2 regions of the Romboutsia sp. 1001713B170131_170501_G6 genome follow, and region 2 is predicted to be linked to the other one. Evidence: riboswitches for the same ligand, from Rfam matches in the RefSeq annotation. Region 2 holds a riboswitch; the other holds the start of a gene.
What was found. Region 2 has a riboswitch for lysine ahead of I4U89_RS06205 (Na+/H+ antiporter NhaC family protein). Riboswitches for the same ligand answer to the same signal wherever they lie in the genome.

Region 1: linked by a shared signal. The riboswitch ahead of I4U89_RS08985 (amino acid permease) and the one ahead of I4U89_RS06205 (Na+/H+ antiporter NhaC family protein) in region 2 are both predicted to bind lysine.

Annotation. Positions count from the first base shown of each region.
Region 1 is NZ_JADPFC010000003.1:42,659-55,873, forward strand. Features, by position in the region: gene I4U89_RS08950 (cation:dicarboxylate symporter family transporter) at 1-228, opposite strand, end outside; gene I4U89_RS08955 (winged helix-turn-helix transcriptional regulator) at 357-692, opposite strand; gene rpsD (30S ribosomal protein S4) at 830-1,423, opposite strand; gene nrdG (anaerobic ribonucleoside-triphosphate reductase activating protein) at 2,116-2,619, opposite strand; gene nrdD (anaerobic ribonucleoside-triphosphate reductase) at 2,636-4,765, opposite strand; gene I4U89_RS08975 (hypothetical protein) at 5,189-5,569, opposite strand; gene I4U89_RS15845 (hypothetical protein) at 5,777-5,899, opposite strand; gene I4U89_RS08980 (cell wall-binding repeat-containing protein) at 6,076-8,643, opposite strand; lysine riboswitch at 8,834-9,004, shown strand; gene I4U89_RS08985 (amino acid permease) at 9,281-10,747, shown strand; gene I4U89_RS08990 (LysR family transcriptional regulator) at 10,792-11,700, opposite strand; gene I4U89_RS08995 (nitroreductase family protein) at 11,922-12,743, shown strand; gene I4U89_RS09000 (DNA alkylation repair protein) at 12,792-13,215, opposite strand, start outside.
Region 2 is NZ_JADPFC010000002.1:95,555-108,769, reverse strand. Features, by position in the region: gene I4U89_RS06225 (mechanosensitive ion channel family protein) at 1-829, shown strand, start outside; gene I4U89_RS06220 (TVP38/TMEM64 family protein) at 1,008-1,601, shown strand; gene I4U89_RS06215 (metal-dependent hydrolase) at 1,639-2,175, opposite strand; gene I4U89_RS06210 (superoxide dismutase) at 2,374-3,066, opposite strand; lysine riboswitch at 3,254-3,429, shown strand; gene I4U89_RS06205 (Na+/H+ antiporter NhaC family protein) at 3,582-5,321, shown strand; gene I4U89_RS06200 (pentapeptide repeat-containing protein) at 5,452-6,642, shown strand; gene I4U89_RS06195 (PTS sugar transporter subunit IIC) at 6,691-7,740, opposite strand; gene I4U89_RS06190 (DNA-binding protein) at 8,139-8,711, shown strand; gene I4U89_RS06185 (hypothetical protein) at 8,806-8,985, shown strand; gene I4U89_RS06180 (response regulator transcription factor) at 9,247-9,918, shown strand; gene I4U89_RS06175 (sensor histidine kinase) at 9,908-11,128, shown strand; gene trxA (thioredoxin) at 11,249-11,563, shown strand; gene I4U89_RS06165 (NAD(P)/FAD-dependent oxidoreductase) at 11,580-12,473, shown strand; gene I4U89_RS06160 (alanine/glycine:cation symporter family protein) at 12,948-13,215, shown strand, end outside.

The DNA.
Region 1 (13,215 bases), on a different contig from region 2:
TTCTGTCAACCAAGTTACCTTAGTAGGATCTTCTGGGAATCCAGCTATAGCTTGAACTAATATACCTAGTCCAATCCCCAATACTATTGATAAAATCATTAGTTTATTAAATTTTATCTTTTTACTTAATTTTTTTATTACAAAAAACATACCTATTAAAATTGCTATTGATATTATAGTCATATAATTCGTGACCATAAGAAATTCCGAAAAAAATGTATAATTCATAAATTGCCTCCTTCCGATTATTTTTATATAAAGTAAATGAGCTCATACTTGTTTTTTATAATATAACAAGTATGAGCTCTTATATCAACTGGTAACTTTTTCGTAACCAGATTAATCTCTATATAAAATTAACAATCACATTTAATATGTTTATTACTCCAATGTATCATAGTTTCCATTATTGGAAGTAACGAAATACCACATTCACTTAAATAGTATGTTGATTGGATATTATTTTTTAATTCTTTTTTGTCATTAATTACTATCCCATTTTCAATTAAAAATTCTAATTGTTGAATTAACATTTTCTTACTACATCCATCTATACATCTTTGTAATTCTCCAAATCTTTTTTTGTCATTACCAATTTCCCATATTATTTCACATACCCATTTTTTTCCCAGTATGTTTGATATGAATTTTAATGGACAATTATTTTGCTTGATATTGTTCAAACTATACATTAACGACCTCCTTTTAATTCTTTTATATAGATTAGATTATAATATAACTATCATTTTGTCTATTTTTATCTTTATAAAATACTTAAAATAAAAAAATTACCATAAACCCTAAGATTTATGGTAATTTTCTATTTAGATTATTTTGAGTAGTACTCAACAACTAAAATATCGTCAATTTCTATTGGTACTTCATTTCTTTCAGGTTTTCTAGTAAGAACACCTGAGAAGTTCTCTACATCCTTAATTAAGTAAGGATATTGGCTAGTAGCATTTTGTTGAAAACTATCTTTAAACATTGTATTTTTTTGAGATTTTTCTCTTAAAGATATAACATCTCCTACTGACACTCCATAAGAAGGTATATCTACTTTTTTCCCATTAACTAGTATATGTCCATGAACTACCATTTGACGAGCTTGTCTTGTAGAACTTGCTAAACCTAATCTATAAACTAAGTTGTCTAATCTACACTCTAACATTTGTATTAATGCTGTACCTGTAGAGTCTTTAGATTTCATTGCCTTTTTCACATAGTTAGAAAATTGCTTTTCTAACACACCATAGTACGCCTTTAATCTTTGCTTTTCTAATAACTGTACTCCATATGGTGAAAGCTTTTTGTCCGCTCTAGACGTTCCTTTTGTAGCTCTATCCATTGCTTTTGGATGCCCACATACATTTAATCCTAGTCTTCTACATTGTTTAAATCTAGGTCCCATCATTCTTGCCATAATTATCATCTCCTATAAAATCAGAAATTTGCCGCGATAACTTTAAGCCTATTTTTAATATATCATAGTTTTCTTTTTTTGTAAATGAATTTCATTATCATTTTTAAAAATAAAAACCACGATATTAATCGTGGTCTTTATATAGAAGTTGTGTAATTATATTAGTAAATTAAGAGTATAATTAGCATAACATTTATAATGTAATTTATCATATAGGAGAATATTATACTTTCTGTATTAAATCTGATAATGTGCTGAAGATCATCAGATTTAGAAAATTTATGTAAGCTATGATATAATTTACACTTTCATGCTCATTTGCTAGTAAATTACTCATTAATTCTCTATTTGTTTAAAGTATACCATAATTAATCATTTTTGTAAATGATAATAATTATTAATTTCATTTCATAAAATTAAAGATCAAAATACTATATGAAATTACTTACTCTAGCACAATAATTTTTTTATTTTATTAAAAATTCGCTTAGCTTAAGCCACTGCGTGGGCGCTATACTTCATGTCGCCAACAACTTTGTCCGTTGCTTAAAATGTTACTTTTTGCATTTTCGAGCATATTGACATATTTTATTTTCATGAGTTGTTAACAGTTTTGCGCTTAATATGATTTACTTATATGCAAAAAATGCATCAAGATAAAATTTATATTTATCTTAATGCATTCTACATACTTAATCTAATTCGTAAAATACTATTTTATTACTTAATAATGTCTTTTTTACGTCTATAACTCTTTGATTTGATGAACCTCTTAACATTAGGCTTAGATTTCTATTATTTTCTTCAAACTTACCATCTATTAATACATCTATATATTTTAATACTTTCTTTTGACTTTCATCAAAGTTTTCTAGTGTATATCCACTCCATAGGTATATCATTTTATTTGGGTAATGTTTCTTAAATTCTTTACATAAGTTAAATACACCTTCTACATTTTGAGGACATAGTGGCTCTCCTCCTAATATAGATAAGTCTCTATTTATATTATTTTTATTTATATTATCAATGATATATTGTAAATCTTCTTGTGTAAATTCTTTGCCTCCGTTAAAATCCCATGTTTCTCCATTAAAACATCCTTTACAATGGTGGGGACATCCTTGTGTCCAAAAAGACATCGTTACTCCAAGTCCATTCGCTATGTCATTGTCTTTTATTTTGGCAAATCTCATATTATCACTCCAAATTCTATAAGTGAAGTACTCTTTCACCTATCTCTTGAGTACGTCCTTTACCCCACATATTTGCCCCAATGTATCCACAAGTTCTTCTCATTACTTGCATTTCATCTTTATCTCTGTTTCCGCAGTTTGGACAATACCATTCTAAATCCTTATCAAGCTTTATTTCACCTGTGTATCCACATTTATAGCATATATCTGGCTTAGTATTTATTTCTGCATATTGTATATTGTGATAGATATAATTTATTATTTGTTCTACTGCTTGTAGGTTTTTGCTCATATCCGGTACTTCTACATAACTTATACATCCACCTAAACTTATGTCGTGGAATTGACTTTCAAACTTTAATTTTTCAAAAGCATCTATTTCTTCCGTTACGTGAACATGATATGAGTTTGTATAGTACATTCTATCAGTTACATTTTTAATTTCTCCGAATTTTTGCTTATCTATTCTACAGAATCTTGAAGTTAAACTTTCTCCAGGAGTTCCGTATAATCCAAATCCAAGACCAGTTTCTTTCTTCCAACTTTGGCAAGCATCATTTAAATGGTGCATAACTTTTAATGCAAATGCTTCACCTTCTTTAGTTGTGTGACTTACACCAAGCATTGCTTGAGTCATTTCATATACTCCAACATATCCCAATGAAAGAGTTGAATATCCATCCTCTAAAAGAGCATCTATTTTCTCTCCTTTTTTAAGTCTAGCTATTCCTCCATGTTGCCAGTGTATTGGAGATACGTCTGATCTTACTCCTTTTAATAAATCATGTCTAACCATTAAAGCTTCTTTACAAAGTTCTAATCTTTCATCTAATATCTCCCAGAATTTATCCATATCTTTATTTGCAGTTAATGCAACTTGTACTAAGTTTAATGATATTACACCCTGATTGAATCTTCCATACCACTTATAATTTCCATTTTCATCTTTCCATGGAGATAAGTGACTTCTACATCCCATAGGTGGGAAAGTATTTCCTTCATAATTCTTTCTCATTATTTTAGCACTTTGATAGTCTGGAACTAATCTTTTCGTATTACATTTAGCGGCTAACTTTGTAATATAGTCGTACTTACCACCTTCTAGGCAGTTATGTTCATCTAATAAATAAACTAGCTTAGGGAATTCTTCCCCTACATCTTGTCCTTTATAGTTTTTCATACCTTCTAATCTTTGTGCTATCATTTCTTCACAAATTAAAGCCATTTCCTTTTCATATTCATGGCCTTCTTCAATCTCTAAATAGATAGTTGAAAATGGTGATTGACCATTACTTGTATATAACGTTGATAGTTGATATCTTATTGTTTGTATACCTGATTTTAGCTCCTCTAACATTCTTTCTTCAGCTAATTCTTTAGCCATTTCTTCAGAGTACTTTTCTTTGTATTTATTGAAATATTTATCATATGATACTCTTAAAAATGGTGCTATATGCTTTATAGTTATAGAGTTTCCACCATATTGACCGCTTGCTATTTGAGCTATTATTTGTGTTGTAACTGTACAAGCTGTTGTAAATGATTTTGGTGATTCTACTAATTTATTACTTATTACTGTACCATTATTTAACATATCTTCTAAGTTTATAAGCATACAGTTATGAATTGGTTGAATTGCATAGTCCATATCGTGATAGTGAAGTACACCTTCATCATGGGCATGCGCTATATGTGCTGGTATTAATTTTCTTCTTGCTATATCTTTTGAAACTTCTCCAGCTATTAGGTCTCTTTGAGTAGACGCTAATAATCCATTTTTATTTGAATTTTCATTTATAACATCTTCATTACTATTGTCTAGTAATCCTAATATACTTTCGTCAGTTGTATTCACTTCTCTTTTAAATGACTGTACTGCTCTATATCCTTCATAAGCTTTTGCAGTCAATTCGTGTTTATAATCTATTAACTTCTTATATACCATATCTTCTATTTGATATACTGTCGGCGAAGGTGACTTTTCATAACAATTTTCTTCTATTTCGTTAGCTATTTTTTTAGCTATTTCTTCTTCATATATACCGCTACCATATTTCATAGCATTTAATATTGCATTTTCGATTTTTATTTTATCAAACTCTGCAACTTTTCCATTTCTTTTTATTATATTTAATTTTCTGGTCATAAAACTCTCCTTTTGCCTAATATTTCTTGATGTGTTTGTCAAGTCTTACTAGATAAAAAAACAATAACTTTTTTTAGTAAAAAGTATTGACTTTTTTGTTTTTTAGCACTTTATTTTACTTTGTATAAGCACTATATGTAGTAACACAACCTCTATTTTATACCATATATAGTGTATATTCAAGCTATTTATATTCACTTTTCTTATACCCCTTGATACCACCTAATTCTAGCTTAAATTTTATATTTTTCAGTAAGTTTCCTTAATTTTTTATATATTTTTTTGATAATTTTATAACGTCTCGATGTAAATAATTGAATAAATATAAAAGTAGCTATAAATCATATTTACCCCAATTTTTGTATAAATAAAATTTATTTTATACTAAAAAGACACCTATATTACTAATTAATATAAGTGTCTTTATATTCTATATCCTAAAAATAAACAAGAATCATGATTAGAAATACTATCCCATACATTAAATAAATTGTCATATAAATACTTATAAGAATAGACTTTGTATAATTTAGAATAAGCTAAAATTATCCCCCATTGATAAGTTCTATATACATTATTTCTATGTATATATGGTTTAATATTCTCTTTATTATAATACATGTATTCTTTCTTTAATGACGTTTTAATTTCTTTTAATATTTTCATAGCCCCCTTTTGATTTCCCTGTGATATGAGTTTCATACCTTCATTAGATCTTGAAATATAATAATCTATATTTTCAATCATCTCTTCTTCTGAAACTAGCCTTTTGTCAAATTCTAAAACAATACTTTGGTTAAACATATGAACTCACCTCTTTATTAATATAGTTCTACAAATTTAAACAAATTCCTTTTAATTAATTTATTTTTTTATTATCTTTGTATTTATTATTTAAATTCATAAAAAAACACTAACTTTAATAAGTTAGTGTTTTTTTATGAATTTAAATAGATACTTATATAGACATATAATACTTAAATTATATACCTTTATAAATACCTATTTAATTTATTTATTTCCTTTTCTTTCTTCTCTTTTTTCTTCAAACTTTTCTTTTTCTAATTTCTTCATAGCTTTTTGTTGAGATTTAGCTTCTCTTTCTTCTGATGTTATTTCTTTTTCTAAATTCATTTTAATATCTCCTAACTATAGTTCTTTAAATGCTTTAATTTTTTTTATTTGAATTAAACTTTATATACATATATATTAATTTTATTCCCATATTTTTACATACAAAACAATTGTGTTAGATTTTAAACAAAAAAAATACTAACTTTACTTGTTAGTATTTTTTCTAAAGAATTTAGTTATTTGTTTAATATATCAATTATTTGACTAAATGAATTTTCATTTCCATTTCCACCAATTTGAGTTACTTCATTTGTTTCTTTAGATGATAAAATTTCTTTTTGCTTCCAATTTAAATTACTTCCAACTATTACAATTGGAGAGTTTTTCTTAGCTGCTAATACTCCTGCTGATAGGGCGTCAATTAAATCATCTTGTTTATTTATGCCATCTTTTGCTATAAGTATGTCTTCTAGATTTTTTTCTTTATAAAAGTTCTCTAAAATTAAAGCATTGGTTTCATTTCTATCATCTCCACCTATTCTTTTATAATTAGGTAATTTAGTTGTTATATCATTAGATATAGTACTTTGTCCACCTATAACATAAGATGTTTGTATATTGTTTTGTTTAATAAACTTATTAATTTTATCAAAATTTTCATTTTGTGATGTTAGTATTATCGGCATATTCTTATTGGCTGCGACAGGTGCTATACTAACTGCATCTGCTAATCCTTTAACTCCATTTACAACAGCTATATTTGATATGTTACCTAATCTTTTAGCTATTTCTAATGATGTGTCATATCTATCTATTCCACTTATTCTATTTACCTTAAATCCATCATATTCAAGCTCATTTACTATATTATTCGATACTGAACTTGTACCTCCAATAATATATATATTTTTAGCTTTTAGTCTCTTTATCTCTTGTTCAATATTATAATATAAGCTGTCATTTGGTGTTAGAAGTATTGGCGCATTTATAGATTTTGCAAATGGTGTGGCTGAAAGAGCATCTGCTATAGAACTTGAATTTACTAATACTACATTATCAGAAGTATCCCAACCTTTTTGACTTATCATTATAGATGTTTCATATCTAGTTTCTCCTACCATTTTACTTATAACTACTTTAGGATTATTTGAGCTTACCTTCATTATCCCAACAGCTTTTAGAGCATTTTCTACTGTTTCTTTTTCACTTGCTGTTTTAGCTTTTAATAATAATACTTCTCCTAGATGATTAAAATCTGATTGAGAATATAAGCCTTCTGTAAGTGCATCATAGAAAAGTTTACCCATTTTTTCTTCTCCGATACCTTTAACATTAATACCATATTGTGTTCCACCTTCAGATATTAGGTAAGCTAATTTATTTATTATACCACTATTTTCATGTACGTAATCATTGTCACAGCTATCATTATGTACATGAGACCTTCTACAGATTTCCATATTATCTACATTATCTATATCTGGGTTTTTCATGCTTCTTAAGTATCCATATTTTGAGAAATCTTCTCCTATAGTCCAATTTTTGCTTGATTTATAAGTATGTTCTACTAAAGTACCAAAAATATCTCCATATGCTTCGTTTATAGCGCCTGATTGAGATACATAATCTAAATTAGCAGTATGTCTTACTACTGAATGAGTATATTCATGTCCAATTACATCTAATGATCCTGCAGAATCATAAGTTGTTGAGTTTTCATTTCCAAAAACTAGTATATCAACTCCATTTACTAGACTGGAAAATGCATTTCCTGGCTCATTTACATTTACAAGTAATTCTGGCTTACTTCCCTTTCCATCTAGCCCATCTCTATTGTATTTATTTAAATAAAAATCGTAAGTTTTTCCTACATGGTAGTTTGCATCTACAAACTTTCCATCGCTCTTTTCTAGTTTTGTGCTAAAATATTTTATATCATTATCCATGCCATAAGGAATTTTATTTTGATAATAATATTGATAAAAATATTGACCTTTTATATCTAAAGTTTTTATAGGTTTTGATCCTCTACTTAAATCTATAAAATAATACCCGTCTTTAAAGCCTGCTTCACCTTGTCTATGTATTACTTGTATTTCTCTTTCATCTCCAAATACACCTTTTGCTTTAATTTTTTCTGATTTGATTATATTGTTTGTATTTTCGTATTGATTTATTATATCTCCACTGTTAGCATCTATAAATACAATTTTATTATAAATTGTTTTTCCTATTATATTTACATCTACTTTGTATGCAAGTTTATATTCTTCTTTACTTTTATATAAATATAACTCTACTTTTTCATTTTTATTTAATTCATTTTTTAGTTCAAGTTTTTCCTTTGCTATCTTAAGTGCATCATCTTTAGTTAAAGTCGGATTATAGTTAAATCCTTTTAATGTCTTTGATGTTGGCTCTATATATCCTGAAATTGATTTTATATTTCCGTCATAATCTACACATCCTACTAAATCTGAACCATAGATAGGCATATTATTTATATACTGTTGAAGTCTTACTATAAACTGAGAATCATTTTTATCATCTTCTTTTGATTTGACTTTGAAAGTAGAAGTTTTTTCTACATTACTTAAATAATTAATTAGGATTTGTTGAGGTGATATACCTTCTTTTTTCTCTTCCTTTATATTACCACTTACTACAAATGGTTCCGATTTTTCTATAGCTTTTTTTAATTCTTGTTTTTGCGTATCCTCACTTGCAAAACTCAAACTAGTTAGATTTATAGTTATTAAACATAGTGTCGTTATGCTTGCTATGATCTTTTTTAATAATGTCACTTGCTTTCCCCCTCAATTTTCTTTATTTAACGCTTTTGCTCCTTGTTATATTTTTACTAACTATGTTAACTCTATTTTAACACTTGCAATTATTATTAGTAAACTTATTATTTATTGTTTTTGTACAAAATCTAACCTTTTCTATTGACTTATTTTTTATTTTGGTTATAATTTAAAACAACAAGTAGATAACTGAGATAGAGGCGCGAAATTTAAGAGTAGTATTATGGAGGTAAGCTCAATGAAATAATACAAAAGGAAATTTCGCCGAAGTAAATAGTTAATGGCTTTGATACTATTTGCTGGGCTTATGTAAAATATGCATAAGACTGTCACATTTTTGTGGAGAGCTATTTTCAATGAAAACGTACGGTACGTTGTATTTTTTGTATATAATTTACGTATTTTTGTCATGGGTATAGTCTCATGGCTTTTTTTGTATACAAAAACCTTATGTAAACCTAAAATTACTGATAACTTATATAAGGTATATCAATAACTCAATAATATAAAAATATATCTGAGTAACCGTCGAAGTCGTTAGCGACATAAACTAATCGCATTTTTATTGTTAGATAAATTTTATTATCTTAGTTACTTACTTATGGAAAATTTACACCATAAGGAGGATAATCAAATGAGTGAACAAAATCAAGAATTAAAAAGAGGATTAAAAGCAAGACATCTAAACATGATAGCACTAGGTGGTTCTATTGGAACAGGTATTTTTCTTGCAATGGGAGATACTATCCATCAAGCAGGACCTGGCGGTGCATTAGTTGCATATGGTTTAGTAGGCATTATGGTTTATTTCTTAATAACAAGTTTAGGTGAAATGGCTACTTTTATGCCAATTTCTGGATCTTTTAGTTCCTATGCTACTAAATTTATTGACCCAGCACTTGGGTTTGCACTTGGATGGAATTACTGGTACAACTGGGCTATAACAATAGCTGCTGAAATGGTTGCAGGTTCTTTAGTTATGAAATTTTGGTTCCCAAACATACCTGGAATTTACTGGAGTTTATTATTTTTAATAATAATTGTCGGATTAAACTTTCTATCATCAAAAGCCTACGGTGAGTCTGAATATTGGTTTGCTGGTGTTAAAGTTGTTACTGTAATTATATTTTTAATAATAGGTGTGTTAATGATAGTTGGTATAATGGGTTCTGATGAAATAGGATTTCATAATTATTTTATAAAAGATGGACCTTTCCATGGTGGAATAAAATCAATCTTTGCCATTTTTCTAGTTGCAGGATTTTCATTTCAGGGAACAGAACTTATAGGAGTTGCTGCTGGAGAAAGTGAAAATCCAGAAAAAACTATTCCTAGGGCTATAAAATCCATATTTTGGAGAATATTAATATTTTATTTAGGAACGATAATAGTTTTAGGTGCTATAATACCTTTTACACAGGCTGGTGTTTCTGAAAGTCCATTTACTATGGTATTTGAAAAAGCAGGTATAGCTGGAGCTGCCTCTCTTATGAATGCGGTAATATTAACATCTGTATTATCTGCTGGAAATTCTGGTATGTATGCATCAAGCAGAATGCTTCACTCTATGGCTAAGGATGGACTTGCTCCAAAGCTATTTGCTAAGACTAATAAAAGAGGTGTTCCTGTAAATGCTTTAATATTAACTACTATAGTTGCATCTTTTTGTTTCTTAACAGGTGTATTTGCCGAAAGTACTGTTTATGTTTGGTTAGTTGCTGCATCTGGCCTTGCTGGATTTATAGCATGGGTTGGAATAGCAATATGCCATTATAGATTTAGAAAAGCATATACTCATCAAGGTAATAATTTAAAAGATTTAAAATTTACTGCTAAATGGTATCCTTTTGGACCTATACTAGCATTAATAATGTGTATAGTTATAATAATAGGTCAAGGTTATTCTTGTATTAAACCAGATGGCATTGACTGGAGTGGTTTAATAGCTTCTTATATAGGTATACCTCTATTTTTAAGTTTATATATAGGTTATAAAATTAAGCACAAGACTAAACTTATCCCTCTTCACAAGGTTGATTTAACTTATAATGAAGATAAAAATTTAGATAATATAGAAAAAAAGATCCTTGAATTAAATTAATAAACATAAAAAATGTAACTCCTTTAACTTAGGAGTTACATTTTTTATGATGAAGTTATATAATTTCTATCAACATATTCTAATATATAATCTCTAAATAACTTTGCTATTGGAGGTATATATGAATTTTTTAAATAACTCATATATATTATTCTTTCCTTAATAGTTTCTTTAATATTTATTTTAGATAGTGTATTTATATTGATAGTTGGTGAATCGGGAACTACTGAAATCCCTGCTCCAGCAGATACTAATCCTTCTATTACACTTCCTATATTAGCTCCTTTTGGCTGAATTGATATTTTAGGGGTATACCCTAAAGCATCAGTACAAGAAAGAATCCTATCTTTACTACCTTCACAAAATGCTATAAAAGATTCATTTTCTAATTCCTTTAAAGATACCTCTTTTCTATTGGCTAGTTTATGATTCTTTGGAACTATTAAGACATATTCTTGCTTTTTTATTGGTATAGATTCTATATTAGCATCCCAAATAGGTTCTGTATGATTATCATAGAAACCTATATCAATTTTTCCCTTTTTTAAGTCTTCTATTATTTCAGTTACAGACTGTTGGTTAAATTGAAACTTTGCATTAGGGTTATCATTTAAGAAATCGCTTATTATAAAATTCATAAAATAAGCTCCAACTCTAGATGTAGAGGAAATAGAAACTGTCCCTGTAGTATCACTAACCATTTCATCTAACTCCTTTATCCCTTTTTCAATCTCTACTAATGCTCTCTCCGCATGAACCAAAAATATTTTTCCAAACCTAGTTAGTTTGACATTTCTACCACTCTTTTCAAATAAAGGAACTTTTAGTTCTTCTTCTAACTTTGCTATTGATTTACTTAATGCTGGTTGAGTAACTAATAATAACTTTGAAGCTTTAGTAAAATTTTCAGTCTCAGCTACTGTCTTAAAATACTCCAGTTGTTGTAGATTCATCTTATCCTCCTTTTTATAACTTATTAAATCTATAACTAAAAGTTATATGTTTATGAATATTTTAAATTAGACATAGTAGTTATAACAGTGCTATAATCACTATTATTCTTAATAAATATATTTGTATTTTCTTATGAATTTTATTTATTAGTATACCAAAGTAATTAAGAGATATAAATTAAATTTGAAAGATATTATATAAATTAAAGGGAGTGTTGGTTATGATGAAAGTAGATAAGGATCTTTGTATAGGATGTTCTCTATGTGTTAAAGATTGCATGGTTAAAGATATTGAACTTATCGATAAAAAAGCTCATATTAAAAATGTAGCTTGTTTTAAATGCGGTCACTGCGTGGCAATATGTCCTAAAAATGCAGTATCAACTGATGATTATAATATGGATGAAGTTAAAGATTATAATAAAGAAGAATTTTCTATAGATGCAGATAATTTATTAAACTTTATCAAGTTTAGAAGAAGTGTAAGGCACTTTAAAAATCAGGATGTAGAAATAGAAAAACTTTCTAAAATTATAGAAGCAGGGAGATTTACTCAAACAGCAAGAAATGCACAAGATGTATCTTATATTGTAGTTAAAGATGGTATAGAAATATTAAAAGAAATGTCTTTAGAAAGATTAAGTGATATGGGTAAATACATGCTTGCTAACTTAACACCTGAAACAATGAATTTAAAGTTATATGCCCAAATGTGGGTAAGAATGTATGAAGAATTTAAAGCAAACCCTACTGGTAGGGATAATTTATTCTTTAATGCTCCTGCTGTAATACTTGTAGTTTCTGATAATCCTGTAGATGCTAGTTTAGCTTCCTCTAATATGGAACTTATGACTAATGCTCTAGGCCTTGGAACTTTCTTTAGTGGATTCTTTACAAGATCTGCTGAAGGAAATAAAAAAATTATGGACTTCTTAGGCCTAAATGAAAATCAAAAAATTGTAACTTGTATGGTTATAGGATATCCAGATGTAAAATATCAAAGAACAACGCCAAGAAAAGAAGCACAAATATCTTGGAAATAATATAAGCTAAAAAATGGGCTATATTAAAACAAATTAGCCCATTTTTTACTATCTCTTCATAGATTTTATTAAGAATTTTCTTTCTTTGTCAACCTTTAGAGACTCACATATTTTCTGAAGAGATTTATTGTAAGTAAAATCATCAAGATTATTATTATTTAAATATTCTAATGTTATATCTTCAAACTTTACATAACATACTGATACTGCCCATGCCACAGCCATTTTTACATAGTATCCATTATGATTTACTTTGTCTAATTCTTTAAGCACTTTTCTAATATATTCTTCATCAATATAGTAATTAAGTAACATTACTACTGCAAATCTTACCTCATATTCCTCTTCTGAGGATAAATATTTTTTTAGAAATTCCCATACTATTTCTTTATTTTTATTAGCTATTTTAAGCCCACTAGAAAAACTATCACATACAGACCAATTATTTATTTTAGGAATAAAGTTTTTTATA
Region 2 (13,215 bases):
TAAAATGCCACTTGATACACTTATTGAAAAATTTATAGGATGGATTACTGAATATGGAATAAAGCTTATAATAGGTCTTATAGTTATATCTATAGGATTAAAGATTATAAAAAAGGTAGTAAAACAATTTGGAGTATTTTTAGAAAAAAGAGATGTTGATGTAACGTTAAGAAGATTCATACAGTCATTAACAGCAGGTGTGTTAAAAGTTATATTATTTATAGGAATTCTTGGATACTGGGATGTTAAATTAACAGGTCTTGCAGCGATTGTAGCTTCTGGTGGGGTTGCCATAGGTTTAGCCCTTCAAGGCAGTCTATCTAACTTTGCAGGTGGTTTTATAATATTATTACTTAGACCATTTAAAGTAGGGGATTATATACAAACTGGAGTTTATGAAGGTACAGTTGAAGAGATAGGGTTATTTTATACTAAGTTAACAACTATAGATAATAAGTTAATATTAATACCAAATGGAACATTGTCAAATGGTAGCTTAATAAACTATTCAGCAAAAGAAGAAAGAAGAGTTGATTTGACATTTAGTGTAGGGTATGAAAATAATATACTACATGTTAAGGAAGTATTAACGGATATCGTAAAAAAACAAGATTTTATTTTAGATAATCCTAAACCCTTTATAGGTGTTAGTGCTCATAGCCCAAGTTCTGTTGATTTTATAGTTAAAGTATGGTGTAAATCGGAACATTATTGGGATATACATTTTAGTCTATTAGAGAAGGTTAAATTAAGATTTGATGAAGAAAATATAAGTATACCTTATCCACAAATGGATTTACATGTGAAAAAAGAAGATTTAGGTCTATAAATAAAAGCTAATACGGAAATTTATCTGTATTAGCTTTTATTTGTTTTAATAGATTAGAAGGAGGGGGTTAAAAGTTAAATGGTAGCAATTGTTATATGAAGTTTTAGTCAAAATATGATGAATTTAAGTAAAAATAGTGTATACTATAATATATAATAGACATAAGGAGAAATAGATTATGGAATATATTCAAGAATTATATCATTTTGCACAAAACTATTGGATTTTAACCATGATAATAGGATTACTAGCAAGCTTTATTGAAAGCTTTTTACCTATACTTCCTCTTATGGCTATAGTAGGAGCTAATGCACTTTTACTTGGGCTATTTGGAGGTCTTGTACTATCTTGGATAGGATCTGGTTTAGGTACTGCATTGCTATTTTTAATTATTAGTAGATATAATGATAATAAGTTATTTAATAAATTTAGAAATAAGAAAGTAGATAAAGCAATAAAATGGATGGACAAAAAAGGATTTAAGTTACTATTTTTTGCTTATTCTTGCCCCTTTGTACCAAGTTTTTTAGTAACAATGGCATCTGCATTTTGTAAAATAGATCCTAAATGTTTTATACCTGCAATGTTATCAGGAAAATTTATAATGTTTTTATTTATAAGTTATCCAATGAGTGATATAAAAGGTTTTATAAATAGCCCCGTTAAAATATTAGTATTTTGTTTATTAGTATTTTTATCATGGACTATAGGTAATAAAGTTAAGAAAAGTTTAGAGAATCATGAAAAAGATAATGAAACTGAAAATGTATAGAATATATAAAATAACCCATCTAATATTAGGTGGGTTATTAAAGTAATATATAAAATCTATATCCTAGTAAAAATATAACTATAAAATTTAAAGCTTTGCATATTAACTTTTCTGTTTTAGAATTAGTTTTTATAGGAAGAAAGGAAAAATTAATAGTTATAGGATAAAAAATTTCTATACCTTCCTTTGTTAGTAAATCTAAAACTAGGTGAGATATATATCCTACTAAAAATCCACAAGATACACATATAAATACTATATTACTATCTGTAGATTTTATTAAAAAATCAAAACTATAAGCGAGTAAAGATATAAAAATTAGACTATGTGTAAAACTCCTATGCCTAAATTTAGAACCAAAATATTTATATATAATAGGATATCTTTTACTTATATAAGACCCTCTCATATCAATATCAGGATATAATGAACCTATATATGCAAAATATGTGTATATTAAAAGTAAAATAACTTTATAAAATATACTATAATTATTTAAAAATGTTTTATATAAATAAGGTAGCGCTAAAAGTGCAAATATATAGCCTCCCTTAGAATGAGTTTCTTTTACCATTAAACCTCCTAGGTGATAGTATAATATTATTGATAGTATAATATTATTGATAGTATAATATTATTGATAGTATAATATTATTGATAGTCATATTTGTATTAATTATATAGTAAATTGTAAAAATTTTCAAAAACTATTTTTAAAATATAATTTTAAAAAAGTTGAATATACTTAAAATCTACAAATTTTTATAAATTTTTATTTTAAATTTTGAATATAGTTTTCTTCCGCCTTGCTCCAATTTATAATATTAAACCAATTATTTATATATTCGCTCCTTTTATTTTGATACTTTAGATAATAAGCATGCTCCCATACATCAATTCCAATTATAGGTTTTAAATTTAATGTAATAGGAGTATTTTGATTTTGAGTAGTTATAATTGATAGATTTCCAGAGTCATCAGATACAAGCCATGCCCATCCAGATCCAAATACACTTAGTGAAGCTTTATTAAATTCATTTTTAAAATTATCAAAAGATTTAAAATCCCTGTTTATAGCACTTTTTAATTTACCATGTAATTTCTTACTATTAGGAGACATTATCTCAAAGAAAAATTCATGATTATATACCCCTCCACCATTATCTTTTATAGTCTTAGCTATTTCACTAGGCAAACAATCTAGACAAGTTAATAAATCAGGAATACTACAAGCATAAAGATCAGGATATCCTTTTATAGCATTATTAAATTTATCTAAGTAAGATTTATAATGTCTATCATAATGTAAAATCATAGTCTCTTTGTCTATATAAGGTTCAAGAGAATCATAAGAATAAGGTAGAGGCCTTGGCTCTTTAGGGGTATATATTGGAGATAAAGAGAAAATATTTTGAGGATTAAAAAATGTAGTTAATAGTAAAGTTATAAATAAAAATTTTTTCATAAAATCACCTCATAATTAGTATGCTTACTATTTATAAAAAAATTTATAAAAGATATAATAATTTAGAAATTTAAATATAAATAGTAAAATTATTATGTATCATTTATAAATGATATAAAAAAAATCTTTTATACTTGAAAATAAAAATAAAGGTATATATACTATTAATAATAAAAGTGAATAAAATAAAAAGGGTAGAGGTTGCAATATTTAAAAGTACTAATGAGGAGTTAAGCGCGTAGAATCATTAGGAAAGGAAATATTGCCGAAGGGTATAACTGATGCTTTAAGGTTATATGCCTGGGGGTACATAGAATATATGTATCACTGTCACAATTTATTTTGTGAAGAGCTACATTTAAGAAAAATTTATACATAGGTATAGTTATATTGCTGTACCTAAAAAGTTAATATATAACTTTATGTAAAAATTTATAAGTCTTGAGTGTATACTCAAGACTTTTTTTATACCCTTATATTCACTATAGGCTAAACAATTTTAAGGGGGAATTTTTATGAGAATTAAGAGAAATTTTAGGGTATTATTAATGACTATTATAATTTTTATAGTGTCTATGCCATTAGTATTTGCAGAAGGAAATGATATATCAATTGTAAATGCAGAAAGACTTAAGATGATAACTTTAATACCACCATTAGTTGCCATAGTTTTAGCATTTATAACTAAGAATGTAGTAATATCACTATTTATAGGTATATTTTCAGGAAGTTTTATAATAAATATATCATCTGGAAATGTTATAGTTGCTTTTGTTAATGCATTTTTAGACATAGTAAATAGAGCGTTAAATTCATTAGCAGATCCATGGAATGCAGGTATAATACTTCAAGTTTTAGCAATAGGTGGAGTTATAAGCTTAGTAGCTAGAATGGGTGGTGCAAAAGCTATAGCAGAAAGTCTAGCTAAAAGGGCAAAAACTGCAAGAGGAACTCAGCTTACAGCATGGTTTTTAGGACTATTAGTATTCTTTGATGATTATGCAAATTCACTAATAGTTGGGCCTATAGTTAGGCCAGTAGCAGACAAAATGAAATTATCAAGAGAAAAACTAGCATTTATAATAGATGCTACAGCTGCACCTATAGCTGGGCTTGCTATAATATCTACATGGATAGGTCTTGAAGTTGGACTTATAAATGACGCATTTAGTGGTATAGGTGTAGAAGCTGATGCATTTGGAGTATTTTTAAATACTATACCATATAGGTTTTATAATATATTAATATTAGCATTTATAGTTATATCAGCAGTTTTAGCTAAAGATTTTGGACCAATGAGAGAAGCTCAAATTAAAGCACAAAGTGTTAATAAAAATAATGACAATTCAAAAAATGTTAATAATGATAATTCTGATTTAGAACCAAAAGAAGGTATAAAATTAAGTTCATGGAATGCAATAATTCCTATAGGAACATTAATAATATCTGCGCTAATTTCTTTTTATTATAGTGGATACACAGCAGCTATGAACTCAGATAATCAAAATCTAATACAATTATTTACTAATTCTCCATATTCATTTGATGCTATAAGAGAGGCATTTAGTGGAGCAGATGCTTCAGTTGCATTATTCCAATCAGCTTTATTTGCAAGTATTGTAGGTATAGTTCTTGGAGTTAGTAAAAATATACTTACAATTTCTGAAGCTATAGATGCTTGGATAGATGGAATGAAAGGACTTATTATGACAGGGGTTATATTAATACTTGCGTGGTCATTAAGTTCTGTTATAAAAGAACTAGGAACAGCTAAATACTTAGTAACATTATTATCAGGAACTCTGCCAAATTTTTTATTACCAAGTGTAATATTTATACTTGGAGCTATAATATCATTTGCTACAGGAACAGCCTATGGAACAATGGGAATACTTATGCCTCTTGCAATACCGCTAGCTTATTCGATAAATCCAGAGATGTCGTTTATAGTAGTTAGCACTAGTGCAGTATTAACAGGTGCTATATTTGGAGATCACTGCTCACCGATATCTGACACTACAATAATGTCTTCAATGGGAGCTGGGTGTGATCATATAGATCATGTTAATACACAGATGCCTTATGCGCTATTTACAGCCTTAATAACAGTATTATTTGGATACATACCAGCAGGACTTGGTATTCCTGTTTATATAGTATTACCAATAGCTTTATTAGCTACATTTATAGGTATACATGTATTAGGAAAGAAAACGTATGAAGAAGTTGATAATATTATTTATACTATAGATTAATTTTATTTAAAATAATAGTATCTATATTCTATAGAATAATAATTATAAATAAGATAATAATAATTATAAAAAAAGAAAACGTAAAATATATTTTACGTTTTCTTTTTATTTAAAAGCAAGGAGTTATTCTATGGGATATATAAATTTTGAAGAAGAAAATGCTGTATTGAATGAACAATTATCAAATAGAAAAAAAAATAACGAAGCATTTTATAAAGATGTAACTACAAAAACAATAGAATTAAACGATTATGATAATAATTCAAAATATAGTTATGCTAAAATTAAAGATAAACTAATTGGAAAAGATGGTATATTTGATGAACAAGATTTTTATGAAATAGTAGGACAAGACATAATTTGTGCTAAATTTAGAAAATGTAATTTTAAAAATATTAAATTCAAAGAGTGCACATTTGTAGGTTGTACCTTTAATGATTGTAATTTTAGCGGTGGAGGAGTTATATTTGAAAATTGTATATTCACAAAAGAAGGAAGCGAAAAACTACCTTCTCTAAATAAAAAAGACAACATAGGATGCAGTTTTTATAATTGTAATATATATGCAAAATTTTTAAATAGTGATCTATCATATTGTATTCTTGAAAAATGTAAAATTAATAACACAAGTTTTGAATTAACATATTTATTATCCTCAATTATAATAAATAGTGAAATTGATACACTTGAAATTGTAGATTGTGATCTTTCAGGTTTTAAAACTTCAAATACGTATATAAAAGATATAATGTTTGAGGATAAATTTACAACTAAGTTTGATGATAAAACATTTTTTGATAAAATTAAACCTAGAGTTAAGGATAAAAATGAGTATGAAGGGATATATATGACATATAAAACTTTATCCGAAAAATTTAAGGAAAATAACTTGAATAATAATTTTGGAGAATATTATTATATAGGAAAGTGCACGCAAAGAAAATGTGTTAAATTTATACCTAAAATAAATTCATATATATACTGGTTATCATGTGGATATGGAGAAAGGCCTTGGCTTTGTGTATTATCATCCTTAGTAATAATGATAATATTTGCATTTATATTTTTAGCAGTAGGTATTGAGTTAGATGGACAAGTTATAAAATATAGTTTAAGTAACATTAATACATGGAATCTAAAACAATTTATTAAAGATTTTAATGAGGTTATAAATTTAAGCGTAGGTATGTTTGGAGCTGTTGGGTTTAATAATTCAAAGCCCACAGAAGTAGCATATATGGTAGCAAATATTGAAATGCTTGTAGGAATCATTATGATGGGAGTAGGTATAGGAACTTTAACTAGAAAAGTTGTGAGGTAAACTATATAAAAAAAGAACGTAGATAATTCTACGTTCTTTTTTTATATATTATGCTGCAGAAGATTCTTCTGTTCCACGTATTTCATCAGCAGTCATTATTTTTGTATTTTTGAATAATGCATGTCCTATTAAAGCACCTATTATACTAACTATTATACATCCAACAGCAGCCATTAGAGCAGGAGTTCCGTTTTGACCAACTGCAACAGCGAAACCAGCTATAGGAGTTGCCATACCAGGAACACTTATTGCAAGTGGTGCAACATAAGAACTTACTAATGCAACTACAACACCTGATAATGCTCCACCTATGAAGTTAGTAACAAATACTGGTATTGGGTTAGCAGTTATTATATCTGATTGAGTTAAAGGTTCTATAGCAACAGCTATTGTGTCTTTCTTTGAACCAAATTTCATTTTTGAGAAGAATACGAAGTTCATGAAAGAAGAACCAAATACTGCTAATGCACCTATTGCCATTGGAAGACCTGTTAATCCTATTATAGATGTTAAAGCCATTGATGATAATGGAGCAGTAGCAACAACTGTTATTAATCCACCAAGTATTATACCCATTAATATTGGAGATGTAGTAGAAGCAGCTGTTAAAGCTTGTCCTATTTGCATTAATGTATCATTAACTATTGGATCCATGAATCCTGCTATTGCTCTTGTTAAAGGAGCAGCAATTAATATTATAACTATTAAATCAAGACCAGCAGGAGTTTTCTTTTCTAAGAACTTAACAACGAATGATATTAAGTATCCTGCAACGAATCCTGGAAGTATTCCAAATCCTGAAACTGTTAAACCAACTAATACAGCGTATACTGGAGATACACCTAATGCTAAAGGTACTAATATAGCAGCAGCTACACCACCTAAAGAACCGTTAGCAGCTCCAACTTGCTCTAAGAACGATACACCGAATTGTTGTCCAAATAAAGAAGCGTGAAATGCTTCAACTAAGAAACTTGCGCAAGCAGCACTTGCTAATGCACCCATTGCTTTCATTCCGTGAGGTGCTTTGTAACTAAATAATGTGAATAATGCCAGTACAACTAATAATAATGCTGTACTCGTAAGTATTTGCATCATGCTAATTTTCCTCCTAAATATATAAATGTAATGTTTTTTTCTTAAGGTACTGTTTTCCTTAATGTCATATTCGATTAAAGAAATCTTAAGACAATTTTGATTATAAAGCACATTTCGACAATTGTAAATAGTTTTGTTAAAAAAATGCTAAAATTAAGAGAAAAATGTATTATTATTTTAAAATATATAAGAAAATATCCAGCAAATGTTAATTGAATTTTAAAAAATAAAAATAACAACTTTAAATGGGATTGAATACATAAAATATAATAAAAAAATAAATTATTATTTTAAAATACAATCAAATATATATATAAGCCATATTACATAATTTTGTCTAAACAAAACTCTTATGATAATATGTAGGTATAAATTAACTAAATTATAAGGAGAAAAAAATGACAGGAAATGAAAGAATAAAAATATTTATGCAACTACAAAATAAAAACTTAAAGTTTCAAGATATAGCAAATAAGATGGAAATAAAACCACAAACATTAAGAAGCTACTTAAATAAAAAAGGATATAAATTAACAAATGGAAAATATGAATTAAAAGATGGTATAAAAGAAGATAAAAAACAAATAGAATTTAATGAAATCAAGAACACAAAAATAGAAAAAAAGGAAAATGTAAAAAAAAATACTACTAAACAAAGAAAAACATCAAATCCTAAAAGAGATAAGAAAGTAAATTTAACACCTGAAGATATGGACAAGTTATGTGAAGTATATGATTGGTACTTACAAGTTAGAGATGTTAAGGCAATAAAACCTAAGACAAAGACTTCTAAAAAAGACATAGCAATAGAAGAAAATAATATAGGGGAGTTAAAATCAACTAGTATAAGAGTGGACAAAAAAATATGGGAAGAGTTTGAAAGGCTATGTAGTAATTCAAGTTTTACTAAACAAGAAATAATAACTCAAGCATTAAAAAACTTTTTAAAGGAAAATAAACATTTATTATAAAGAGTTAAGTATACAAATAAAAAAGAGGGAATTGAAGTGAATAAATAGTATTTATATGATTAATAATAAGGTTAAATAAAAAGGGGTGGTAAACATGAATGAAAATAATTACAATAAAAAAGATATAGACTTTGAAAAATTAAACTCAACATTAGCTAACCCTGATTTTGCAAATTGGTACTATAATGAGTTTATGGTAAAAGATAATGTAATTTCTATTGATGAATTTGTAAATATAATAAATACTTATAATTCAAATAATATTCAAAGTTAATAAGTCAGGATTTAAATAGACATTCCTATATTATACAGTATTAAAGATATAAAAGTTATATACATTAAATATAAGGAAAAATAAAACTATGATCAAAAATGATGAAAAACCTATTGTTAAGTTTACATTATAAGCTATACAGTAGGTTTTTTTATTTGGTGACTGTAAATGTTTTAAAAATGTATATATGTATTGTATAATTATTTATGTTATATATGAAATTGATAGTAATAAGCTTAGATTAAAATTAAGGAGATTAGTATGAAGGTTTTAATTGTTGAGGATAATTCTAAACTTTTAAAAAGTCTAGAGGAAGAGCTAAAAAATCATTTTGAAATAGATTCATGTAGTTTTGGAGAAGAAGCTATATATAATATTAAACAAAACATATATGATTTAATTATACTAGACTTAATGTTGCCTGATATATCAGGATTAGATATATTAAAGTCTATAAGAAAAGAAGGTATAGATACATTAGTGCTTATTTTAACTGCTAAAGAAAGTTTAAATGATAAGGTATCAGCCTTTGAGATAGGAGCAAATGATTATTTAACAAAGCCATTTTATATGGAAGAATTAGTAGCAAGAGTATATGCAATGTTAAGGACTAATGGAAAAATAAAATCTAATAATAAAATCGTATTTAAAGATTTATATTTAGATACCAATAATAAAACTGCATCTATAAATGGTGAAGATTTAAATCTTCAAAATAAGCAATTTAATTTACTTGAGTATTTTATAATAAATAAAGGAACAATACTTTTAAAGGAACAAATATATGATAGAATTTGGGGAATTGATTCAGATGCTACTATAGAAATAGTTGAGGTTTATGTTAGTAACCTAAGAAAAAAGCTTAGTAAGTTTGGATATGATAACTATATAAAGACTAAAAGAAAAGTAGGATATATATTTGATGATAAATAAAAGTGTATTTAGTAAAACTAAAAATTCCTTAATAAAAATAAATATAGCTGTAGTAGTAGCTTTTCTTATAATATTTTCTATATTTATATATTCTTACTTTAAAGGACTTACATATAGTAATATAGACAAAAATCTTAAAACTGAATTAGAAAATATAACTATACAACTTAATAATAGATCTATATTTTATCCAATAGTATTAAAAGATCCAAGTAATATGGTATATGTTTATGAAGGGAATAGAATAAGATATTACACAGAAAATGGCTATTTTAATGAATTATTACCAAAATCTAAAAATAATAAGAATGATACTTTTTTTACCTATACTGAAAATGGATATACTTTTAGAGAATTAAACATTAATATTGGTAAATATAAAATACAAATAATAAGAAATATAGATTCGGAAATAAACTCATTAAAACAACTTATATTTGTATTTATAATAGGAGTATTAGTAGCTGTAATAATAACATATTTCGTAGCGCTTTATTTAACTAAAAAGGCATTAATACCAATAGAAATTGCTTGGAATAATCAAGCTAAGTTTGTTCAGGATGCATCTCATGAGCTTAGAACGCCAATAGCCATAGTGTCCTCAAAGTTAGAAAATTTACTAAAACATCCAAATAGCACTATATCTGATGAAGTTGAATCTATAGCTGATGCTATGAAAGAAACAAGAAGGATAAAGAAAATGATAAATGATTTATTATCATTGAGTAAAGAAGATAGTATTAATGATATTATAAAAGAAGATGTAGATATAAATATAATGATAGATGAGATAAGTAAAATTTATGTAGATATAGCAGAGATTCAAGAAAAAGAATTTCATACTAACATTAAATTAAAGAATAAAAAAATATTTACAGATAAAAATAAGTTAAGACAGTTATTATTAATATTTATAGATAACTCTTTTAAATATACAAAAAGTGGAGATAGTATATCAATAAGTGCTTATGAACAAAATAGCAATATTATAATATCTGTAAAAGATACTGGAATGGGTATAAAAAAAGAAGATATAGACTATATATTTGATAGATTTTTTAGAAGCAATAGTATAAGGCATAAGGACATAGATGGTTCAGGAATAGGATTATCTATTGCAAAAATGATTGCTATAAATCTTGGCATAACAATAACTGTAGATTCAAAAGAAAATGAGTATACAAATTTTAAACTAACAATACCTAAATAAACAAATTGTTTAGTGATATATATGGGGGGTATATAAATAGTATAAATTAATGTTACAAATAATAACTATATTGTAATATAATTCATATTATAGATAAGAGAGTATTTAGGAGGTAAGAAAATGGCTAAAATCATAAAAACATCACAATTTAAAGGGGAAGTAGAAGAAAGTAAAGGAGTAGTTGTAGTAGATTTCTTTGCAACTTGGTGTGGTCCTTGTAAAATGTTAGCACCAGTATTTGAATCATTAGGAAATGAAATGGATGATGCAAAATTTATAAAAGTTGATATAGATCAAAGCTTAGAAATAGCTCAAAAATTTAATATATCTACTGTACCAACAATGATGATATTTAAAGATGGAAAACCAGTAGAATCATTAGTAGGATTTATGCCAAAAGAAGCAATTGAATCAAAAGTTAAGTCACATTTATAAATGATAGGTGGTTAATATGAGATATGATGTAGCAATAATTGGAAGTGGACCAGCAGGACTTTCTGCTGCAATAAATGCAAAAATAAGAAATAAAAATATAATAGTATTTGGAAATGATAATTTAAGTAATAAATTAGTAAAAGCTCCATCTATAGATAATTATCTAGGATTTTATGAGATAAGTGGAGAAGATTTAAAAGATAAATTTAAAGAACATATAGAAAGTATGGATATTGAAATAGTAAATAAAAAAATAAATAACGTATATGCTATGGGAGATTACTTTGCTCTAATGTCAGGGAATGATATGTTTGAAGCCACTACAGTTATACTTGCAACAGGAGTAGAGTATGGTAAGCCAATAAAAGGTGAAGAAGAATTTTTAGGTAAAGGTGTAGGATATTGTGCAACATGTGATGCACCTTTATATAGAGATAAAAAAGTAGCTATAATAGGCTATAATAAAGAGTCTGAAGAAGAAGCTAATTTCTTAAGTGAAATAGCATCAAAGACTTACTTTATACCTATGTATAAAAGAGAAGGTCTTATGAGATCTTCAGATGGTTTAGATAGCTCTATAGAAGTTATAAATGATAGACCTGTTCAAATACATGGAGAAAACTTAGTAAACAAAGTAGAATTAAAACAGCAAGACATAGATGTAGATGGAGTATTTGTAATAAAAGATAGTGCTTCGCCTAAATCGTTAGTGCCAGGAATAGAGACAGAAGGACCTCATATTAAGGTAGATATTAATATGAATACAAGTATAAATGGATGCTTTGCAGCAGGAGACTGTGTAGGTAAACCATATTCTTATATAAAGTCAGCTGGTCAAGGTCAAATAGCAGCATTAAATGCAGTAGCTTATTTAGATAAATTAAAAATAGAACAGAAAAAGAATAGCTAATAAAAATACCTTAAGTTTAACTTAGAGTGAGAGCGCTTAGATTAAAATCTAAGTGCTTTTTTTATGCCATGGTTCAATACATTTATTATAAAAAAAGCTTTTATAATAAATGTAGATATGATACAAGTTAGTATTAATAATTTAACTATAAAATAATTTACTTTTTATACAAAATATAAAATAAATTGACATAATGAAGTAAAATTAAAAGCCACCTAGAAAAGTTAGTAAAATAACTAAAATCAATGGTTTAAGTTGAACTAAATTTATTGTAAAATTAGAAATTTGCAAATGTTAAATTTAATTATGCAAAAAATGACTTGAAAAGTATTAAAAATATAGTTATAATGAATAAAAAAGAAATATTGATTCAAAAATATTTATTAGTCAGTAATTTTTTGAAATATATAATAACATTTCAAAAAAACGGCAATTATATAAAAGTATTTATAATTAATTTAGGAGGGATTGAAATTGGAAAATTTAAATAGCTTAATAGTAAGCATTAACGATTTTATATGGACATATATATTAATAGCCATGCTAATCATACTTGGAATTTACTTTAGTGTTAAGACTAAGTTTGTACAGTTTAGATATTTTAAAGAAATGTTTAAACTTTTAGGGGAAGGCGCATCTAAGGAAGGAAAGAAAGAAGGACAAGTATCGCCATTTCAAGCTTTTTGTATAAGTACAGCATCTAGAGTTGGAACAGGTAACATTGCAGGAATTGCTATGGCTG